4 regions of the Pseudoalteromonas sp. Bsw20308 genome follow, and region 2 is predicted to be linked to each of the others. Evidence: predicted binding sites of a transcription regulator. Region 2 holds the regulator's gene; each other region holds the start of a gene.
The links. Region 2 encodes sigma-54, which starts transcription at its own class of promoters, with help from an activator protein. Its sites were predicted from a motif close to GTTGGCACGNNNNTNGNNT; they were not measured.

Region 1: a site for sigma-54 is predicted at 2,991-3,009, ahead of flgJ (flagellar assembly peptidoglycan hydrolase FlgJ). Genes of this name have one in related genera too.
Region 3: a site for sigma-54 is predicted at 1,807-1,825, ahead of D172_RS02040 (LiaF domain-containing protein). Genes of this name have one in related genera too.
Region 4: a site for sigma-54 is predicted at 2,356-2,374, ahead of D172_RS18245 (hemerythrin domain-containing protein). Genes of this name have one in related genera too.

The regions. Positions count from the first base shown of each region.
Region 1 covers NZ_CP013138.1:3,062,010-3,066,410, reverse strand. Annotated here, with positions in the region: gene D172_RS13535 (flagellar basal body rod protein FlgF) at 1-296, shown strand, start outside; gene flgG (flagellar basal-body rod protein FlgG) at 318-1,106, shown strand; gene flgH (flagellar basal body L-ring protein FlgH) at 1,123-1,806, shown strand; gene D172_RS13520 (flagellar basal body P-ring protein FlgI) at 1,819-2,913, shown strand; gene flgJ (flagellar assembly peptidoglycan hydrolase FlgJ) at 3,046-4,041, shown strand; gene flgK (flagellar hook-associated protein FlgK) at 4,043-4,401, shown strand, end outside.
Region 2 covers NZ_CP013138.1:801,245-805,645, reverse strand. Annotated here, with positions in the region: gene kdsC (3-deoxy-manno-octulosonate-8-phosphatase KdsC) at 1-105, shown strand, start outside; gene lptC (LPS export ABC transporter periplasmic protein LptC) at 102-656, shown strand; gene lptA (lipopolysaccharide transport periplasmic protein LptA) at 646-1,188, shown strand; gene lptB (LPS export ABC transporter ATP-binding protein) at 1,185-1,910, shown strand; gene D172_RS03410 (RNA polymerase factor sigma-54) at 1,980-3,479, shown strand; gene hpf (ribosome hibernation promoting factor) at 3,506-3,793, shown strand; gene ptsN (PTS IIA-like nitrogen regulatory protein PtsN) at 3,798-4,250, shown strand; gene rapZ (RNase adapter RapZ) at 4,270-4,401, shown strand, end outside.
Region 3 covers NZ_CP013138.1:486,451-490,851, forward strand. Annotated here, with positions in the region: gene suhB (inositol-1-monophosphatase) at 1-132, opposite strand, end outside; gene D172_RS02035 (VOC family protein) at 367-783, shown strand; gene D172_RS02040 (LiaF domain-containing protein) at 1,105-1,770, opposite strand; gene D172_RS02045 (BON domain-containing protein) at 2,087-2,653, shown strand; gene D172_RS21140 (YqaE/Pmp3 family membrane protein) at 2,718-2,876, shown strand; tRNA gene D172_RS02050 (tRNA-Ile) at 3,157-3,233, shown strand; gene D172_RS02055 (DUF4297 domain-containing protein) at 3,620-4,401, shown strand, end outside.
Region 4 covers NZ_CP013139.1:215,653-220,053, reverse strand. Annotated here, with positions in the region: gene D172_RS18265 (tetratricopeptide repeat-containing diguanylate cyclase) at 1-1,213, shown strand, start outside; gene D172_RS18260 (DUF6500 family protein) at 1,250-1,468, opposite strand; gene D172_RS18255 (hypothetical protein) at 1,498-1,752, opposite strand; gene D172_RS18250 (hypothetical protein) at 1,812-2,066, opposite strand; gene D172_RS18245 (hemerythrin domain-containing protein) at 2,414-2,839, shown strand; gene D172_RS18240 (hypothetical protein) at 2,926-3,339, opposite strand; gene D172_RS18235 (TonB-dependent receptor) at 3,756-4,401, shown strand, end outside.

The DNA.
Region 1 (4,401 bases), 1.7 Mb from region 2:
AAGGCGCCCCAGCAAATTTTTTAGAAGAAGTTGATCGCTTAAGGGTCGTTGAGGCTGATAATTCACAACTTGAAAAAGGTAATGATGGCTTATTTAGACCAAAACCAAATCAAGTTGTTGATACTTCCGCTAATGTAAAAGTATTGAGTGGAACCTTAGAAATGTCGAATGTAAACCCCGTTCATGAAATGGTCGATATGATAAGTCATCAACGCCAATTTGAATTACAAGTCAAACTGATGAAAACAGCTGAAGAAATTGACGAACGTCAAGATCAGCTGTTGCGCATAGTTTAACTTTAAAATGAGGACACTATTATGAATCCTGCATTGTGGATCAGTAAAACAGGGCTTGATGCTCAACAAACCGATATTTCGGTTATTTCAAATAATTTAGCGAATGCCAGTACGGTTGGTTACAAAAAAAGCCGCGCTATATTTGAAGATTTACTTTATCAAAATATTAATCAGCCAGGTGGTCGTTCATCGCAAGACACTGAAATGCCATCAGGCCTAATGTTAGGTGCGGGTGCAAAAGTTGTAGCCAACCAAAAAGAGTTTACGCAAGGTAACATGTTAACCACCGAAAACTCACTAGATTGGATGATTTCCGGCGAAGGTTTTTTTGAAGTGCTGCAGCCAGATGGCAATATTGCCTATTCGCGCAATGGCCAGTTTACCACCGATGGTGATGGACGAATTGTTACATCGGGTGCTGGTTATGTTATTCAGCCAGAAATGAATGTCCCCGAAGATGCTCAATCGATTACTGTTTCGCAAGACGGAGAAGTATCTGTTCGTGTTGCAGGTCAAGCCGATAACGTAGTTATTGGTCAGATCACCATTAGTGACTTCATTAATCCATCGGGTCTTGAGCCGATTGGTCAAAACCTTTATACCGAAACAGCTGTAAGTGGTGCTCCGGTGCAGGGTAACCCTGGGGTTGAGGGGCTTGGTAGTATTATTCAAGGCTCACTTGAAACATCAAACGTAAATGTCACAGAAGAGCTGGTAAATCTTATCGAAACTCAACGTATTTATGAAATGAATTCAAAAGTAATTTCAGCCGTCGACGAAATGATGAGTTATATCAATCAGCAACTATAAGGTTTAGGGGCAGAATATGCGTAATATTATGTTATTTGCGGCAGGCACTCTATTTTTAAGTGGATGTGTATCAACACAAAATAGTGAAATAGTGCAAGACGATCCTTACTATGCGCCAATGTACCCAGAACCAAATATAGAACCTGTTGTAGCAACAGGCTCTTTATTTAACACGAATGTGTCGAACGATTTATACGCGGACAGAAAAGCTCTGCGTACCGGCGATATCATTACGGTTAAATTGCAAGAATCTACCCAAGCTACAAAAGCGGCAAAAACAGAAACAGATAAGCAATCTGACACGAGCCTTGACCCTGTAATTGGTTTGGGGGGACTTCCTGTTAATATCGGTGGCGACAGTATTCAATTTGGAATTGGCAGTGATTCATCGTTTTCTGGTGACTCTAAATCAAATCAATCAAATAGTTTATTTGGCAATATATCGGTTAATGTGATGCGTGTTTTACCAAACGGTAACTTAGTTATTCGAGGTGAAAAATGGTTAACTCTTAATACAGGCGAAGAGTTTATTCGCTTAGAAGGGTTGGTGCGCCCGCAAGATGTTGGCTCAGATAATACGGTTGAATCAAACCGAATAGCTAATGCACGGATTCAATATTCAGGTAAAGGGCAAACCCAAGAAGCACAAAGTGCTGGTTGGTTAACGCGCTTTTTTAGTAGCTCGCTCTTTCCTTTTTAGAGGACATTCAATATGAATGTATTTAAGTTTTTTTGTTTAATTGTTTTGCTGGGATGTCAATTTTCGGCACATGCAGAGCGTATTAAAGATATCTCTATGGTTGAAGGTGTGCGTTCTAACCAATTAGTGGGTTACGGGTTAGTTGTTGGCTTACCTGGGACTGGCGAGCAAAGTAAGTTTACCCAACAGAGTTTCAAGGGCATGTTAAGTAATTTTGGTATTACACTGCCGGCTAATTTAAGCCCTAAAATTAAAAATGTGGCTGCTGTTGCTGTGCATGCAGAGTTACCTGCGTTCAGAAAACCAGGACAAACAATTGATATTACCGTGTCGTCTATTGGCAGCGCCGGTAGTTTGCGCGGTGGTACTTTAATTCAAACATTTTTAAAAGGTGTTGATGGGAATGTATACGCTATAGCACAAGGTAGCCTTATTGTTGGCGGCTTAGGAGCTGAGGGTTTGGATGGCAGCAAGGTTGTTATAAACACACCCACCGTCGGTCGAATTCCCAATGGTGCTACTGTTGAACGTGCCGTTAAAAGTCCATTTATGCAAAGCGACTATATTACTTTTAATTTAAATCGCCCAGATTTTACAACAGCGAAACGTTTAGAAAGTACGATAAACGACTTAGTTGGTCCCAATAGCGCACAAGCTATTGATGCTGCATCTATTCGTGTTATTGCCCCAAGAGATGCATCACAACGTGTATCGTATTTATCAACACTTGAAAACTTAGAGTTTACCCCTGCGGATAACGCAGCAAAAATTATTGTTAACTCTCGTACGGGGACGATTGTAATTGGGAAAAATGTAAAACTACAGCCAGCCGCGATTACTCATGGTGGTTTAACTGTGACGATTACCGAGCAACAAAATGTATCTCAGCCTAATGCATTAAGTGAAGGTGAAACCGCCGTTACGAATCAAAGTATCATTGATGTGAATCAGGATGATTCACGTGCATTTGTATTTAATCCTGGTGTTAGCTTGGACGATTTAGTCAGAGCAATCAATGAAGTTGGTGCTGCACCAGGTGATTTGATGGCTATTCTTGAAGCGCTAAAAGAGGCTGGTGCAATAAACGGTCAACTAGTTGTTATTTAGTATTTAAACACGCCCTAGTAACATTTTTACTAGGGCAAAATCATTCCCTCGCAATATATCTAATTTAAAGTTAGTCAACTGGCTCAATTTTTGCATTTTAATTGCATTACTCATTATTGTGTCAAAAAGCTGATGGAAACAAATCATCTCGATAAGCAAAACTTTTTTGATTTAGGCAACTTAGATTCACTTCGTAAAGAAGCCTTAACCAGTGGTGATTCATCGACTGATGCATCAAAGGCTGCGCTAAAAAAAGCCGCTGCACAATTTGAAGCAATTTTCACTCAAATGTTACTTAAAAGTATGCGCAAGGCAAACGAAGCATTTGAGGACAAAGAAAGCCCATTTAATTCCAGTGGGGTTAAGTTCTTTGAAGAAATGCACGATCAACAATTATCGACAGAACTATCATCAAATGGTTCTTTAGGCCTTGCAGACTTAATCGTTCAACAGTTATCCCCTGATGGTAAAAATTTTATGCCCGGATCTGTTTTGAGAACAACAGCGGACTTTTTAAGTGATAAGCGAGTGGGCTCAGAGCTTCCTCATGAAAATAATAATAAATCAGTAGAGCCTGTAAGTACGAACATGAACATGGATATTACAGAATCAAAAATAGAGACTCCGGTATTTGAATCGGCTGAAGAGTTTGTTAGCTCTGTGTGGGAACACGCTAAAACGGCAGCAAAGAAAATTGGTTTAAACCCGGCTGTAATGGTTGCGCAAGCAGCGCTTGAGACTGGTTGGGGTAAACATATCATTAATAAAAGTGATGGTAACAGTTCAAATAACTTATTTAATATTAAATCAGATAAAAGCTGGGAAGGTGAAAAAGCCAGTAAAGTCACACTCGAATTTGAGCAAGGTACAGCGGTCAAAAAGAAAGCAAACTTTAGGGCGTACGACTCAATAAAAGAAAGTGTAAATGACTTTGTTGATTTTTTGACACAAAACCCACGCTACCAAGAAGCATTACAAAATACAGCAAAGCCAAGCGACTTTTTAGATTCGTTACAAAAAGCGGGTTATGCAACCGATCCAAATTACGCTAGCAAAATAAAACAAGTACTCAATAGTGCAGAATTAAAAGATATTGCAGCAAACGCGATTCGCCAAGGAGTAAAGTAACATGTCGTATGATTTATTGAGTATTGCCAGTTCAGGAGTCAGAGCTAGTTCTGAGTTACTGCAAACGACAAGTAAAAACATTGCCAATGTAAATACAGAAGGCTATGTACGCGAGCGCACAGAATTTACTACCATGGTAGATAATCAGGTAGGTAGGGGTGAAACCTACCGTTTGCTAAACCAATTTGCTCAAGAACAGCTAAACAGAGATACATCTAATAAATCATTTTTTGATCAGTTTGTAACAGAGGCAAATAGGGTTGATACCTTATTTTCAGAGGAAGCAAATAGCTTATCTACAGGCATAAATTCGTTATTTAATAACGTGCAAGAGGCACTCAATCAACCATCATCAACGGT
Region 2 (4,401 bases):
TACACGACACAGATGCTGGGTGGTTTTGGCGCAGTGAGAGAACTAACCGACTTACTTATGCTAGAGAACGACAAACCACTTACTAGCAAAGGTACTAGTTCATGAATACAGCGCGCATAATTTTAAGCGTTTTATTCATCAGCTGTATGGTTTGGCTTTGGTACCCTTATTTTGCACAAACAAATATGACAGCTCAGGTTGAAGCTGAAGTTATCGCTAAGCCTGATTATATTGCTATTGAGCTAAAACAAACGGCCTATGATGAAAATGGTAAAATTAATCATAAAGTTACAGCTGCTAAAATGGAATTATATCAACAGTTAGGCTTTACCTTTTTTGAAAAGCCCATTTTCACCTTATATAACGAAAAACAAACATGGCGAATAAATGCAGACGAAGCAACGTTATATGAAGGAAAACAATTAATTTTAGAAGGTAACGTGGTTGCCAAGAATCTTACTGATAATGCAATGATAGACAAGATTAATGCGGATAATATTCAAGTAGATATAAAACTACTCACGATGCGTTCAGAGCAACCCGTTATTGTTACGGGACCCAATTTAAAGATCACCGGTAAAGGCCTTGAAGCCGATTTAAAAACTGAAGTGATAAAACTTATTAACCATACGCGAACTATATATTATGACCAATAAAATTTCAAAAATACTTATTATTCCGACACTTATACTAGCTTTCAACCTTAGCGCTGCTGAACAAGCGATTCAACCTGCAGCGAATCAAATATCAATAAGTGCCGACAAACAAGAAGGCCAATTAAAAGAAAACGTCGGAATTTTTGAAAAAAATGTTGAGATTATTCACGGCAACCGCCGTATTACAGCCGACCGTTTAGAAGTACATAAACGTGATGAATTAGGCGATAATAAACAGCTACTAATTGCAACTGGTAGCCCTGCATATTTCGAAGAAAAACAAACTGATGGCACTATAATGAGCGCCAGCGCAAACGAAGTTCGTTATGATGTAGCTAAACGATTTTTAACCCTTATTGGCGATGCACAAGTATCGCAAGCGGGTCAAAAAATAAATGCCAAGAGTATTACTTACGATATGCAACAGCAATTAATTAGCGCTGAAAAAGACGAAAACTCAACCGATCGTGTGCATACTATTTTAGTACCTATTGAGACTAAAAAAGAAAAAAACGATAAAGGTCAGCCATGAGTACATTAAAAGCAGAACTATTAGCTAAAAGTTATAAAGGCCGTGAAGTTGTAAAAAATGTAGGTCTGGAAGTAAAGGCTGGCAGCATAGTCGGGTTACTTGGCCCTAATGGTGCAGGTAAAACCACAACGTTTTATATGATTGTAGGCCTTGTACCTAGTGATAAAGGCAAGATTTCTATCGACGATAACGATATTACTCTTTTACCTATGCATAGTCGTGCTAGATTAGGCATTGGTTACTTACCCCAAGAATCATCAATTTTTAGAAAGCTTACTGTTTATCAAAATTTAATGGCTATTTTAGAAACACGTAAAGAGCTAAATAAGCAAGCAAGAGAAGACACACTTAACAATTTATTAGATGAATTTAGTATTCAGCACATTCGTGATAGCCAAGGTATGGCATTATCAGGAGGCGAGCGTCGCCGAGTTGAAATAGCGCGAGCACTAGCCGCTGATCCTAAATTTATATTGCTTGATGAGCCTTTTGCTGGTGTTGACCCTATTTCAGTGTTAGATATAAAGAAAATAATAGAACATCTTAAAAATCGTGGTATTGGTGTGTTAATTACCGACCATAATGTAAGAGAAACTCTTGATGTTTGCGAAAAAGCCTACATAGTTTCTCATGGTGAGTTAATTGCTTCTGGTACACCAGAGCACGTATTAAACGATAAAACAGTACGTGATGTTTATTTAGGCGAACAATTTAGGCTGTAACATTTACGCCATGTCTTTAAGCATCTGCTAGTATTAATTATAACAACATAAAAGGATTGTTAGAGATACATGAGGCAATCATTACAGCTGCGCATGGGCCAGCAACTTACAATGACTCCACAGCTGCAACAAGCAATTCGCCTGCTGCAACTCAGTACATTGGATCTCCAGCAAGAAATACAAGAAGCACTCGACAGCAACCCCCTATTAGAGGTTGAAGAGCAAGATTACGCCGAAGATTCTGCTGGTAAAAACGAGCAAAAAGCAGATAACGACGATGTAACTGTTAGCGCAAATGCTGATGATGTTCCGAGCGAATATGAGCAAGACAGTGGTGAAGCACTTGCTAAAGATACGCTAAGTGATGAAATGGCTATGGATGTTAGTTGGGATGAATATATGAGCGCAGCCCCAGCGTCATCATCAGGACCAATGCCTGAAGATGAATCTATATACCAAGGCTCCTCAACTGAAACGCTCCATGAATACCTAATGTGGCAACTACAACTGACTCCCTTTAGTCCTACCGATGAAGCGATTGCGATTGCGATTGTTGAAGCCGTAGATGATTCGGGTATTTTAACGCTGAGCTGCGAAGAAATTTTAGAAAGTTTTAATCAAGAGAACGAAGAAGACAACGAAGTTGAACTTGACGAAATAGAAGCTGTTTTAAAACGAATTCAATTGTTTGACCCTGTTGGTATTGCAGCACGTAGTTTACAAGAATGCTTATGTATTCAGCTGAACCAATACGATAAAGAAACACCCTATATTAATGAAACAAAAATGATTTTAACCGAGCACATTGATCTATTAGCTGCTCGCGACTATCGTACATTAATGAAAAAAACAAAGCTCAAAGAAGAAGAGCTTAAAGAAATAATGACTTTAATACATACTCTTAGCCCAAAACCGGCGGATACTATAGTTAGAGAAGAATCTGAGTATGTAATTCCTGATGTATCGGTGAAAAAAATAAAAGGTCGCTGGGTTGTTGAACTAAACCCAGATAGCATGCCTAAAATCAGAGTCAACAGCCAATATGCAGCAATGTCACGCACCGTTAAATCAAGTGGTGATAGCCAGTTTATTCGCTCGCATCTACAAGAAGCTAAATGGTTTATTAAAAGTTTAGAAAGTAGAAACGATACACTATTAAAAGTAACTAATTGTATTGTTAAGCAACAACAAGGTTTTTTTGAGCATGGCCCCGAAGCCATGAAACCAATGGTTTTAAATGATGTAGCAGAAATGGTAGAAATGCACGAATCAACTATTTCACGCGTAACAACTCAAAAATATATGCATACACCTCGCGGTATTTTTGAGCTTAAATATTTTTTCTCAAGCCATGTAAGTACTGAAAATGGAGGCGAATGCTCATCAACAGCAATACGCGCTCTCATTAAAAAATTAATCGCAGCAGAAAACTCAGCAAAACCATTGAGTGATAGTAAAATTGCAGATATATTAGCTGAGCAAGGAATAAAAGTAGCGAGACGTACAATCGCAAAATATCGCGAATCTCTAGCTATTCCACCGTCAAATCAGCGAAAAAGTTTGATTTAAGACGCTAAACAAAGAGGGTAATGCTTATGCAACTAAACTTAACTGGTCGTCACGTAGAAGTAACTGATTCATTAAGAGATTATGTAAATACCAAATTTGCGAAGCTAGAAAGACACTCAGATCATATTAATAATGTTCATGTCATTCTTGATATAGAAAAATTAAACCAAAAAGCTGAGGCAACGATTCATGTAAGTGGAGCTGAGTTATTTGCCTCTACTGAACATCAAGATATGTACGCCGCCATTGACTCGCTGATTGACAAGCTCGATCGCCAAGTTATTAAACACAAAGAGAAGCTTGCTCGACACTAATATTATGAAATTAAGTTCACTTATATGCCAGGACTGCAGCAGAGCTGCGGTCCTTTTTAATAGTAAAAAAAGAATTTTAGAGTTCATCAGTCAACTTGCTCATGACAAGCTCCCATATCTTTCTCAACAAGATATTCTCAGCGCCTTAATGAATAGAGAAAAACTGGGAAGCACTGGTATAGGAAGAGGTATTGCAATCCCTCATGGGCGAATGAGCGGTGCAGAAGAGCCTTTAGCACTCGTATTAGTAAGCGAAACACCTATTAATTTTGATGCAATAGATAATCGCCCTGTTGATATATTTGTTGCTCTCATCGTACCTGATGGCGATAACCAGCAGCACTTAAAGACGCTCGCAACGATAGCTGATAAACTAAATAATAAAGATTTTTGTAAACAGTTACGCAGCGCAAAATCAGATACTGAACTGTATCAAGTTATTGTAGAACAATCGTAATTAACATAATGGGTGATAAATGGAATTAATTATCATAAGTGGCCGTTCCGGTTCTGGAAAATCGGTTGCTTTACGCGTAGTTGAAGATTTAGGTTATTATTGCGTAGATAATATTCCAATTAATCTGCTACCTTCTTTAGTGAGAAGTGTA
Region 3 (4,401 bases), 310 kb from region 2:
ATCAATGTTAGTTACTAAGTCGTTAGCGCCTTTTTGTTGCACTTCAACTTTTGATAAATCTTCACTTGCGCGAAGTAAAATTTTGCCTGCGTTACGCGCAGCGCGAACCGCAATGTTTAACATTGGATGCATGGAGTTACCTTTGGGTTGTAAAAGAACGTTTATATATTTCAGCCGGCGTATTTTAGCGATTTCTGCCATAAAGTAAACAATAAACCCTAAATACTTTTGTGTGTTTTTTATACTTTATTGTTCTGCATATATATTTGCGGCTGTATAAAATTTAAATAAATCTAAAAAACCACTTTACCTAAAGTTAACTTGAGGTTTTATTGTGTTTGCATACTCAATCAAGAAGGACACATTATGTATTTAGAACATGTCAATTTAGTGGTTAATAATATTGAGGATATGATTAAATTTTATCAAGCGGTATTCCCTCATTGGTCAATCCGAAGTGAAGGTAGGGGCACTTGGCATGGTAAACCAAGGCGCTGGGTGCATTTTGGTGATGACACACAATACATTGCAATGAGCGATCATGGTGAAGGTGAAAACCGAGATTTAGCAGGCCATCAATTAGGTTTAGCGCACTTTGCTTACGTTACCCAAAATTTAGATGCAGTAGTAAAGCGTTTGCAACAAGTTGATTTTAAAATAGATAAACAAGGCGGTGACAACCCATTTAGAAAAAATGTTTATTTTATCGATCCGGCTGGATTTGAAGTAGAGTTTGTAGAATATTTAAGTGATATACCAAGCGAGCGAAATAACGATTTATAATAAAACGTCAGGCAGTAACTTTGGCTTATTTATCTTTCGAAGTTGAATTTTAAGCCGTGTGTTTGGTTTTTAGTAGAACACACCTATGTGGTGTGCTTATTCCCTATAAATAGGTAATAACAACGTATAAATGCCAAACACAGGCTAACGAAAGGCTCTACCTAGGACTGCAGTTAGCACTGAAAATAGTTGCTTGAGATAGATTTATTATCCAGAGTTCAGGTTATTTAGGTTACAAATCTCGGGCAGCAATTAAACGCACCTAATTAAGGCAATATCTGACCTTAAAGGTCAATCGACTCTAACGCGCTGCTAGATAAATTATAATGAGCGGTTATTATTAACGCCAAGTTGTGTTTTTAGCTCGTTTGCAAAGCTCATAAACTTCTCTTTTATGGTGCGTTTTATTTTAACTTCAACCGATCCCATTACTGCTTTACCTTCAATATGAATAGTGGGCCCTTGGCGCTTGTTAAGCGATACCGACTTGTTTTCAAGGCTGCTTAAAATACAAAACATTTTAGAGACTACATTTACATGCTCTGGTACATAAATTTCATCGCTACCAAAAATACAGTTAACGTGAATCGTTACATTTTGGTGGGTAAAAATGGCATCAGTAAAATCAAGCACTACAGAGCCCATAAAATTGGTTAAGTATATATTTTTTGGCACAACCCATTGACCACTGCGCTCGTTAGAACCCAAAATGCTGCGTAGCGTAAAATCATCATCGCTGTTTTGCTGTGCACTATAATGTGGAGTAAATTGCGATTGTTTTTCTGCTTTATATTGCTGATCGGTATTAAGTGTTAAGTCTTCAACTAGGATTAACAAAGCTTCATTACTACTTGCATCCATAGCCTCATCTAAGCGTCTTTCAAATGCATCCACTGAAATAACGCCATGGCTGTAATTATAAATTAATTGATCTATCACTTGTTCGCGTACATGCTCTATTGGGCGGTCTTCAACTTTTACAGACATGGGTATTCCTTATTATATTTACTATTGGTGGTGAGTAAGCAAACGGCGTACCAAATATAATTTCAATAATTATCAGAGGCTTAATTTTTCAGTCTGTTTTTAGTTTTGTTATATTAACGATAGATTAACCAAAACAGCAATTATCTAGCTATTTTCACAATGTGAGAAAGTTTTACCGATGAGTCTGTAAATAGTTACACGGCTATAACATGAAATGAGTTGATTTAAATTCCCAACCCATTGAATTTAAATGTTAAATTTAGTTGGCCTAAAGTTCGCATTAGTTAAAGTGTCTTTAATCAAAAGGAGAAAGATTATGAAAACATTTAACAAATCTATTATCGCGGCTTTAGTTCTTGGTACTACGGCTATGAGTGCCCAAGCAAACAGCTGGGAAAACGAAAGTAAAGATGCTTGGATTGATGGTAAGGCAGAAACAGTGCTACTTATGAACACTAATCTAAACAACTTTGACATTAACACTGATGTAAAAAATGGCAAGGTAGTACTTACAGGTAAAGTTGATAGCGAAATTGAAAAAGAGTTAGCAGAAGAACTTGTACTTAGCCTAGATGGCGTATCCGATGTTGAAAACAGCCTGACTGTTGTAAAAAACATGGATACCAAAAACACAGACAAAGACATGATGGATGATGGTGATAACGACCTAACAGACGCTAAAATCACCACCGTAATCACAACACGCTTCCTATTTGACTCAGAAGTTGGTGGTACAGACATCGATGTTGATACCGATAACGGTATTGTAACTCTAAACGGTTCTGTAGAATCTGAAGCTGAAAAACAGCTAGCGGTTAAAATTGCCAAAAATGCTGAAGATGTGCGCGACGTGGTAGATAAATTATCTATCGTTGCTGAATAATGCACTATACTCAAAGCCCAGTGAATCTGGGCTTTTTGTTTTTTAATTTTAAAGGAGTTAAGTTATGGATATCATTCGTATAATATTGTCAGTTTTATTACCGCCACTAGGTGTATTTTTGCAAGTAGGCTTAGGTATGCATTTTTGGTTAAATATTTTATTAACACTGCTAGGTTATTTCCCAGGGTTAATACACGCCATTTATATTATTGCTAAAAAGTAACGTTGTGTTATTTGTATTATTAGTTGTGTAAGTCAATTTTAAATACAGCTTAAATAGGCACTTTTAATTGGCTTGCATGAATCCCTTCTCTTAAATTCCTCATTTTTACACATTACTCCCTCATAAAAGATTACTATTTAAGCAGTTAGCTTACTGATTGTTAAAATAAAGGTTTTTTAGTAGTGACAAGCCCCCAAAAAGTTTTTATACTGCAACCCGCTTTAGTCGCTCTGTGACTGAACGCTTCAAAAATTAACTGCCTAGCAGTTATATAAAAGTTGGCCCCTTAGCTCAGTTGGTTAGAGCACACGACTCATAATCGTTAGGTCCCCAGTTCGAGTCTGGGAGGGGCCACCACTTTTACAAGCTTTCCAAGTAAATACATACTAACCGAAATTACCCTGTGCTACCTCTGTGCTACTTTTTAATATACCAAATTAATGTAACCTTGTAACTTTTAAGACTTATAGTTATTTTGGTGCGTCTCTCAATGATTAGATAGAAGCATTTATTAAATACTTAAAATTGTAAGGAATGGCTTTCTAATATATTACCTCCATTAAAAACCTCTTTTAATCAAATGATAAAGTTAAAAGATCATTCATGGTGAAGTTATGAAGGCGCGTAGAAGGGAGTTATAAACAAAATTAAAATGATAAATTAAGCTGCATATTCAACTTTGTGAATTGAAGTTATCATGTAATACTAAGTTTTATAAGGAAATAGATCGAGATTAATGTCATATGACTGACAATGTCCTTGCAGAACCCCAAAGAGAAAATGCCGGTGCTAGCACTTTTGGAAAATACACTTTTCAGTATCACTGGGCGTTGTGTAAGATAATTGAAAAGCACAGTAATAAGCAAGAATATGCATTACTAGTTGAATATCATGAAGATGTTGTAATTTCTGATAGCTTGGACCCCAAGCATGCAAAATTTGACTTCTATCAAGTAAAAAACCAGCAGAAGGTATTTACTGCTGCCTCACTAACAAAAAGAGTTAAATCTAAACCTGATCAACCAGCTAAAAATTCTGTGCTGGGTAAGCTATTGAGTTCGTGTTCAAATAAGCAGTATGAAGATCGGGTTTCCACTATTGGTTTGGTTTCATCTAATGGTTTTTCACTTCCAACAACTAATAATTTAAACCTAGATATTATCAAAACAGGTGACCTAAAAGAAGATACTGTTGCTGAGTTGACTGCGTCTATTAAAGCTGAGCTAGGTATTCAGGTACTACCTGAACACCTTCAATTTATTATTCCTGAAATACAACTTCAAAACCAAGAGAATTTTATTTTAGGGGAATTTGCAAAACTGATTAATACCTTGCTCCCTGGAGCCCAGACAAATGTTGTTTCTATATATAGAGCCATAGCTGATGATATGGGACGAAAAATTAGGCTTGAGTTTGATTATAATGATTGGGAAAGGTTGATAGAAAAAAAATCTTTAACTTCCGAGGAAGTAAGCCAAACTATTACTATCCATACTAGTCATCCTTCGGTAAACCAAATCAAAGA
Region 4 (4,401 bases), on a different replicon from region 2:
ATATGAAAAAACGCAAGATGGGCTTTTTACTGCAAAAGCATATTGGAGTTTAAGTAATGTATTGCTTGAGATAGAAAAACCTAAAGATGCCTTAATATATCTAAACAAAGCATTATTTTATTTTAAAAAAGTTAATGCGCAAAAAGGCCTAACCTTTGCCCAATACTCAATTGCCAGTATTGAGTACTTACAAGCAAACTACGACAGAGCCTTAACTTTAACTAAAGAAAACATTGAGCTCGCTCGTTCTGCAGGTATTTACGACATGCAACTTGCATCGCTCATTTTGTTAGCTGACATATATATAAAACTAGATTTACTTGATCAAGCAAATGAAGCAAACGATGAGGTATTTTTAAAATTAGATAAATTCAGCCGCAGCATTTATAAAGCCGAGTTTCTAAGTAAACGCTATGAGTTAAAGCGACACCTTAACTATACTGACGAGGCTTTTGAAGCAATTGAACAAAAGCTCCTTTATACAAAAAAACACTACGAAGCAACCAGTGAAAATAATATAAAAACACTGCAGGTCAAGTTTGAAGTAAAAGAACAAGAAGAAAAAATACAACAACTAGAATACGCAAAAGACATTAGTGAACTGCAAGCAAAAGAAGAGTACCAAAAAAAAATAATTTGGCGACTTAGCGCTGCTATTGCGTTTATTTTAGTTATTGTTTCATTCTTTTTATTTTACAAACAGTCTCGACAACGTCAAAAATATCACGATATTTCATTAACAGATTATCTAACAAATAGCCCTAATCGTAGAGGAATAATGCGCGCAGCAGAAGCAAAGCTTGATGAAGGTAAAATGACGATAGCAATTGTTGACTTAGACTACTTTAAAAAAGTTAACGACCAATTTGGTCACGATGCTGGAGATTTAGTTCTTATTGCCTTTGCAAAAGCTGTAAAAGAAACACTAAGTGGTGATCATCAGTTTGGCCGCTACGGCGGCGAAGAATGGTTGTTTGCACTAAATTCAGTTGACGAACTAGCTATTCGAAATATATTTGACCAGCTCGCCACTAGGTTTACCGAGCATTGTAGTAATATAAAAGACCTTCCTAGTGATACAAAAATCACTTTTAGTGTGGGAGCCTCTGTAAGTAGCCCTTTAAAAAGCACACTGGATGTTCTTATTAAGCATGCAGATAAATTACTTTATAAAGCAAAAGAAAACGGAAGAAACCAAGTCGTTGTTGATTAAATAAACACAGCTAGAAGTACTTGCTCAGTTTATTGACTAAAGTCCATCTAAAACCATCTGTTTAATTTTATGTGCTTTTACAAAATGATCTAATTTATGGGTGTGTATCCACCAAGTAGCGGCCTCCATAAGTAGCTCTGGGTCGTCGTTTTTATTGGCAAAAAATGCATAAAAAGAAAGCCCCACATTTTCGCCTTTAGCTGCTATTTTTTTATCGCATACGGTAATTATTTTTGCTCTTAGTTCTTCTCTCATACATACCTTATTTAATTATATTTTTACTATTAAAATACGCCATTTAAAACGCTAACGATTAGCTGTAAAAGGCTTCTATCAACCAAGCCATGATTCTCAAGCTCTTTATTAGGCGTATTTACTTTTGCAGCTTTGCATTCATTATCTAATGTCTCATTTTTACGTGTATCGGTTTCGTATGCAATATCTGCTTGTTCCATACATTTTGCCGAGCCTGCGTAAGGCTTCGCCGTACAAGCGCTTAGTAATAATAAAAGTGAAATTGCTATCAACAATTGCTTCATAACCAATCCTATTTTTACGCAACTTATTTACTTTAAATCACAGCTGCAAGTTAGCCTATTTACTTTTTTACCAACATTACAAAAAATTCAAAAAAGAACGTACCGATGGCATCAAAAAAAGTGTCGTTTTTTTCATCCTTTTTAATTTGTGCGCTAATGCATTGATTATAAACCTGTGAGCTTGTTTGAGCACCATTCCGATCAAACGTTTCAGCTTTTTCAATGCATAAGTTAGGGTCAGAACGCGAGGCAGTACTACATGCACTCAGTAGAGCGCACAGCAATAATGCGGCGATGGGGGTTTTTATGTTCATCCTTAAACTATCCTATTAAGTTAACGTGCTACCTGCATTTATACCGATTGATGTTATATGTGGGAGTAACATATAGGTTGTACCTAAATAACGCTGCTACTTTATCACTGCAATAAAATAAACAACCAGTAAATATTTGTAAGGTTCTGTAGGGATTTATACTCACTTTTATAATTGAACTACGCAAAAACCTGAAATTATTGCATTCATGCAAATGTAAAATTTACAGTGATAGCAGCCTAATAATAAAAAAATTAAAATATATTCATTAAAATACAATAACTTAATATTTGGCATTTCGTTTGCTAGTTAGTGTTATAAGCAAATAAATTGTAAAAGGACTAATTATGAATATTTTTGAAGCACTACGTCACGATCACGACAAACAACGAAAATTGGTAGATGCGCTTATTCAAACACACGGCGACACAGAGCAGCGCCACAAGTTAATGGATGAGCTAAAAACAGAATTAGAAGATCACGCAAAATTTGAAGAACGTTACTTTTATAACCCACTTATGTTTGATGACTTAACTCATGAAAAAGCACGCCACAGCGTAGCTGAACATCACGAAATTGATGAATTAATTGAACAACTCGAAGATACAGAAATGAGCTCGTCTGCATGGTTAGTTACAGCTAAAAAGCTGCACCATTTGGTACATCATCATTTAAGTGAAGAAGAACACGAAGTGTTTCAATTAGCGGGGAAAGCACTTAACGAAGGGCAAAAAGAGAGCCTTGCTGAGCAATATAACGATGCTATGTACTAGTTGCATAACATATAAATCGACTTCCACACACTCCCTGTGTACTTATTGGTTATAAGCCATATGGCTTATAACCATTTTTTCTTTTACTACTTCACAGTAAATTTCACGTCTTGGTCGCGTAATAAGTAAAGTGCAAAACACGCAGCCCACATTGGCCATGCAGTGAAGAATAATAAGTTGTTGAAGCCATCAATGTATTGGTTATAAGATGAAAGCGTAGACAAACCATGCATCACAAAAATCACACCATAAGTAATGCGTTTTTTAATACCCGCTAAAAATGCCAATACTAATACAAGTTGCAGAGCACCGATAACATAAGCAACCATGTCTGATGAACCGCTGATCCCATAAAAGTGCTCGAAAATACGTGCGCTATGGCCTGGATTTACGAATTTATCGAATGTCCACATGATCATTACAATAAAAACGCCCAAACGAAGCGATAAAAGAGACCACTGCAGACGATTTTGTACGTCTGAACTCATTGAACCTGTCATAAAATTCCCTCAAAAATGTATAAATAAACCTTGAAGTAATCAAGACCGTATTAGTTAGTTTTTATTTCAACACAGCGTAATTATTTTTGCTTATTTTACTTTTAGAAAATAAAGCGTGGATTATTTGAAATATGCAGATTTATTATATGGAAGTTAATACATAATAAAAGGTTAACTACCCAAAAGTAGACTACAATAAAAAAGCCGATTAAAAGCAATAATTTACAGGGAATATCATACAATTGCTCTATTGATGTTTCATCCACTAATGAAACAACATTACTTAATTACAGCCCCTAAAAAGCAACTGTTTTTATAATGTTCTATAAACAAAAAGAATCGAAGTTTTACTGAAAGTTATTTTTAAACCTTTCGGTCTTTATCGACATCAACATATAACCGTAGAGAGAAAACGTTTGAAACACGCATACTTGGCTTTATCCTTAGCCGCCATATTAAATACACCACTTAACTCATTTGCAGCTGAAGAATTAAAAATAACAAAAAATGATGTAATAGAGCACATTGAAGTGGCGGGCCAAATTACTAAATCTCTAGGCCTTTCAGTTAAAGATACCACTGTAGATGGCCCGTTTGGTGATAACTTAGCACTACAAGATATAGCCCGCTCGGTAACACCAATTTCAAGTGAGTTAATAGAGCAACTTAATATTACTACGCTACAAGATGTATTAGCAGTAAGCCCTAATACCTATTCAGCGAGTGGCTTTGGTGCACCAAGTTTGCCAACAATTCGCGGACAATTGGGTGAGCTTTTTCAAGATGGTACACGCCGCCAAGCTGGCAATAATGGTTTTGGGGTGCCGTTATCGTTCAACGCAGTAGAACAAATTGATGTTGTAAAAGGCGCACCGCCGGTTCTATTTGGCTCAAGTCAACGTAACGGCGGCTTTGTGAATCTACATTCTAAAAAAGCATCTACCGATGAAAGCAAAGGCAAAGCAAGTTTATCCGCAGGCCGGTGGGATCAATACCGCGTTTTGGTCGATTACAGCGCACCGATTGTAAAAGACAAAGTTGGCTTTAGAGTAAGCGCTGAGC